DNA from 2 places in the Novosphingobium sp. TCA1 genome. Region 2 is predicted to be linked to the other one. Evidence: predicted binding sites of a transcription regulator. Region 2 holds the regulator's gene; the other holds the start of a gene.
What was found. The regulator LexA, encoded in region 2, represses DNA repair genes until DNA is damaged. The targets are predictions, from matches to a motif close to GTTCCNCNCTTGTTCT.

Region 1 (2,396 bases), on a different contig from region 2:
CGCACCAGAATTCGATGGCCGCGAAGTCGCTTGCGCACCTGGTCGGGATCGGCGGTGCCTACGAGGGCGAGTACGGCGGCAGGCGTCATGGCGACGGTCAGGCAGTTGCGATCGCGGTAATCGCGCTCGGAATTGAGATAGAACAGGCCATTCTGCTGTCCGACGCCGACCACCGGCATCTCGAATGTTCCGGCCACGCCTGCCTTGTCTCCGAGGTATGAGGCGTAAGTGACGGCTTCGACGGCGGAGAGACATCCCCGGTTGCAGGATGGCGGCTGGAAGGCGGGGGGCGGTGCGGCAGAGCGCATGGTCTGGATGTGAGAAGGGGCCGCAGGGGCAGCGACTTCTGCCAGAAAGGCCAGAGCTGCTAGCAACATGCGATCATTCTCCTCCTGCGTTTCGGATCAAGGCTATAGCAGTGACAATTGACCGTCCAGAGACGGCCGGCGGAAGCCGGAACAGTCCAGTGCGATGGCCGGCCGGGTAAATCCCATGCGTTTCATGGCCACCCGGAAGCGATGACGGAAGAGGTCCGCCCAGACGCCGCTCGGTCGCATGCGCGTGAAGAACCGGGGATCGTTGTCGCGCCCGCCGCGCATCGACTGGATCGTGGCCATGACCTTGCCCGCACGATCGGGGAAATGGGTCTCCAGCCACTCGCGAAACAGTGGAGCGACTTCGTGCGGCAGGCGGATCATGATCCATGTCGCGCGGTCGATGCCCTCGGCCTGCGCGGCGGCCAGGATCTCTTCGAGATAGGCGTCGGTTATCGAAGGAATGACCGGCGCAATCGAGACATGGGCCGGAACACCGGCCTGCGCGAGCCTGCCCAGGGCCGCGATGCGCTTGGCAGGTGCGGCGGCGCGGGGTTCGAGCAGGCGCGAGAGCTTCGGATCCATGCTCGTGACCGAGATGGCCACGGCAACGAGATTGTTGCGGGCCAGTTCCGAGATGAGGTCGATATCCCGGAGCACGCGATCCGACTTGGTGGTGATCGTCACCGGGTGCCGCGTTTCCAGGCAGACTTGCAGGATGCTGCGGGTGATCCGATAGCGGCCCTCGATGGGCTGATAGGGGTCGGTATTGGTGCCCATGGCTATGGTCGAGGCCCGGTAACTCGGCTTGGCGAGCGTCTCGCGCAGCAATCTGGCAGCGTCAGGCTTGGCGAAGAGCTTGGTTTCGAAATCCAGACCGGGCGAGAGATCGTGATAGGCATGGGTGGGGCGCGCGAAACAATAGATGCAGCCGTGCTCGCAGCCGCGATAGGCATTGATCGAACGGTCGAAGGGAATGTCCGGCGATGTGTTGAAGGACAGGATCGAGCGGGGATGTTCCTCGGTAACCGTGGTCGCCGGATGCCGGGCGGGCCCGTCGATCGTTTCCGCCGCGTCCAGCCAGTCTCCGTCCGTCTCCCGCTGGGGGAGATTGAAGCGGGTGCTGGCCCGGCCGCTGACGGCGCCTCTTCCCTTGTGGATTGCCATGCGAATCGTATGAACAAAAAGAGAACAAAATTCAAGCTGCGCGTTCGGCCAAGCGCTCTGGTTGATCTTGCCGATAGCAGGGCCTAGGCAAACCCGCACCGGGCCGGTCAGGCCGAGCGAAGGAGATCCGATGGCAGGCGCAGCGCGCAGGGTAGGGGCCGAAACGTCCGCAACGCGGGCGCGCATCGTCGAGGCGACCGTGGGATTGATCCGGGACGAAGGATATGCCGCTGCCAGCACCCGGCGCGTCGCGGCTCGGGCGGGGCTGAAGCCTTCGCTGGTTCACTACTATTTCCCGACGACCGACGACCTCCTGCTCGAAGTGTGCCGCCAGGGCGCGGCCGACAGCGACCGGATGATCGACGAGGCCCTGAATTCCGACGACCCGGTGCGGGCGCTCTGGGGCTTCTTCATCGATACCAGTCGTACGGCGATGTCGCTGGAATTCATGGCACTTGCCAATCATCGGCCTGCCGTCCGCGAAATGATGGCGGAACACAGCGCCGCCATGCGGCAGCGACAGGTCGATCTGCTTGGGCACTTGCTAGGCGACCGGATCAAGGCTGTTGAGGGCTTCGACCCGGCCGGCCTCTCGCTGATCCTGGCAGGGATAGGGCGCTGTCTGGTGATGGAAGAAGCACTTGGCGTGGAGGCCGGTCATGGCGAGGCCCGCGCCATTGTGGAATCGTGGCTTGATCGGTTGCTGCCCTCCGGCTGATCGACCAGGCAGCCCGGCTACCTGGCCGATGCGATTGATCGCTGCGGCAGTCCATGGTTCTTTGAACGCCTGTTCAGTTCGTGGTATTACTCTCCCTTGGACCGCTTGCGCGGCAGGCCATCAGACGGGAGAGTTCTAGAAATGTCGGTCGAAACCCAGACGAGGCTCAGGGCGGAAGAGATCAAGCCGAAAATCGG
Region 2 (2,396 bases):
TCTGGTCTTGCTGATCTGGCCCGAGTCGATCCTCGGCCCGAGCTTTCAGATGAGCTTCGCGGCGGTCATGGTGCTTGTAGCCCTGGGCAGCGCCGAGCCGATGAAGCGCTGGCTGAGCCCCCGTGACGAAGCCGTTTCGACAAAGGGCTTGCGCGCGCTCGCGATGCTTCTCGCAACCGGGATTGCTATCGAAATCGTCCTGATGCCGATCGGCCTCTTCCATTTTCATCGGGCCGGACTTTATGGTGCTTTTGCGAACCTCGTTGCAATTCCGTTGACCACACTGGCGATCATGCCGCTGATCGCCCTGGCGCTGGCGCTCGACATTGTGGGATTGGGCGCGCCGGTCTGGTGGCTCGCTGCCCACGCCATCGATGCCTTGCTTGAAATTGCCCGATTCGTGGCAGCGCGCCCCGGCGCGGTGATCGTCACGCCCGGAATGAGCGGAGGGCACTTCCTGCTCTTCGTGGCGGGCGGTCTATGGCTTGGGCTTTGGAACGGCACATTCCGTCTCTGGGGGCTGCTGCCGATCATGGCTGGACTACTGGTGCTGCTGGTGATGCAGGCGCCGGACATCATGGTCTCAGGCGATGGCCGTCATGTGGCATGGGTCGATCCCGGCAACGGCCGCATCGCCATGCTTCGCGACAGTTCCAGCGACTATGCCCTGGAGAACATCATGGAGGCGGCAGGTCTTTCGCAGAGACCGCAAGCGGTGCGGAATAGTTCCGGTACACGGTGCAATCAGGATTTCTGTGCAGTCGCCCTGAACAGTCCCGGGAAAGTCACACATCTTCTGATTGCCCGGGGGCGCAGTATCGTGCCGGAAGAGCAATTGGCCAAGGCCTGCGCACGTGCAGATGTGGTTATCGCCGATCGGCGCCTTCCCGGCTCCTGTCGGCCAAGATGGCTAAAGGCCGATCGCCGGTTGCTGGATCGAACAGGCGGCCTTGCGATTTCTGTCGGACCCCGGACGGTCAAGTCGGTGAGCGAAACACAAGGCGATCATGGATGGTGGCGGTCGAGGACCTTTCGACCCTTCGCAAACCAAGTGGAAAGGGCGTCCTGGGCAAGGGAGACGACACTGGCGCCTCCCAGTGACACCCATCAGTGATAGCGGCGGAGCAAGCCTGCGAGTTTGCCCTGAACCTCCACTTCGTCCGGCCCGTAGATCTGGGGTTCATAGGCCCCGTTCGCCGGATCGAGCCGGATCATTCCGCCTTCGCGGCGCAAGTATTTCAGCGTGGCTTCCTCACCGCGGATGAGAGCGACGATGATCTCGCCGTCCCGCGCCGTGTTGGTGCGCTTCACCAGTGCGAAGTCGCCATCGAGAATGCCGGCTTCCACCATGGAATCGCCTGAAACTTCCAGAGCATAATGATCGCCCGAGCCCAGCAGCGCCGCCGGAACCGGAAGCGAGGACTGGCCTTCCAGAGCTTCGATGGGAACGCCTGCGGCGATCCGGCCATGAAGCGGAATTTCGATGACGTCGTTGGCGGGCACACCGACCGCAGGAGCGCGCGTAGTCGCTTCTCGCGCAGGTGTCGCGGGCGTGGCCTTGGCAGGCTTGGGGTTTGCATCTTCGGGCTGGCGAAGAACCTCCAGCGCGCGGGCGCGGTTGGGAAGGCGCCGGATGAAGCCGCGTTCTTCGAGCGCCGAGATCAGTCTGTGGACACCCGACTTGGACTTGAGGTCCAGCGCTTCCTTCATTTCCTCGAAACTGGGGGAAATGCCGCTTTCCTCAAGCCGGACCTGGATGAACCGGAGCAATTCGTGCTGCTTGCGCGTCAACATCTGCTTAGCCTCATGTGTTCTGCGGCACTTGGACCTGATTCCGCCCGCCGGGCCGTCCGTCAGCGCATTTCGCCTTTCAGCGACTTACCTGCGAACAATGAGGGAACAATTATGCAACGAACCGGGTATAGTCAAGCAATACCGCCATTTTGGAGCAAGAATACCTGAACATCGTCTCCGGCAAGGGCAGCGGGGGCGTGAGCCGGGCGGTCGATCAGAACATTGCTTGCAGCCAGGGACGAGAGCGCCCCGCTATCCTGAAGGGACAGCGCTCGAACCGTTTCGCCATCCCACCGGGCTCTTAGGAATTCCCGCCGCGCACCGCCGGGTTTCAGCGGCTCGGCGAGGCGTATCGTGATTTTCCGGGGCAGGGGATCGGCGGCGCCGAGGAGGGCGCGGAGCACGGGAAGCATGAAAAGGTAGGCGGTTACGAGGCTGGACACGGGATTGCCGGGTAATCCGATGACAAGTTGCCTGCGCGCGCCGCGATTGCGTGTTGCGATCAGAAGCGGCTTGCCCGGCTTGATCGCGATGCGCCAGAATTCGATCCGGGCGCCCCACGCCTCCAGGGCCGGACGCAGGAGATCGTGGTCCCCCACCGA

Region 1: NTCA1_RS20560 (PA0069 family radical SAM protein) is a predicted target of LexA. The motif match lies at 1,492-1,507, and genes of this name have one in related genera.

The regions. Positions count from the first base shown of each region.
Region 1 covers NZ_BLJH01000021.1:66,419-68,814, forward strand. Annotated here, with positions in the region: gene NTCA1_RS20555 (hypothetical protein) at 1-377, opposite strand, end outside; gene NTCA1_RS20560 (PA0069 family radical SAM protein) at 411-1,481, opposite strand; gene NTCA1_RS20565 (TetR/AcrR family transcriptional regulator) at 1,612-2,199, shown strand; gene NTCA1_RS20570 (TauD/TfdA family dioxygenase) at 2,341-2,396, shown strand, end outside.
Region 2 covers NZ_BLJH01000006.1:28,135-30,530, reverse strand. Annotated here, with positions in the region: gene NTCA1_RS09440 (ComEC/Rec2 family competence protein) at 1-1,114, shown strand, start outside; gene lexA (transcriptional repressor LexA) at 1,108-1,794, opposite strand; gene NTCA1_RS09430 (molybdopterin molybdotransferase MoeA) at 1,926-2,396, opposite strand, start outside.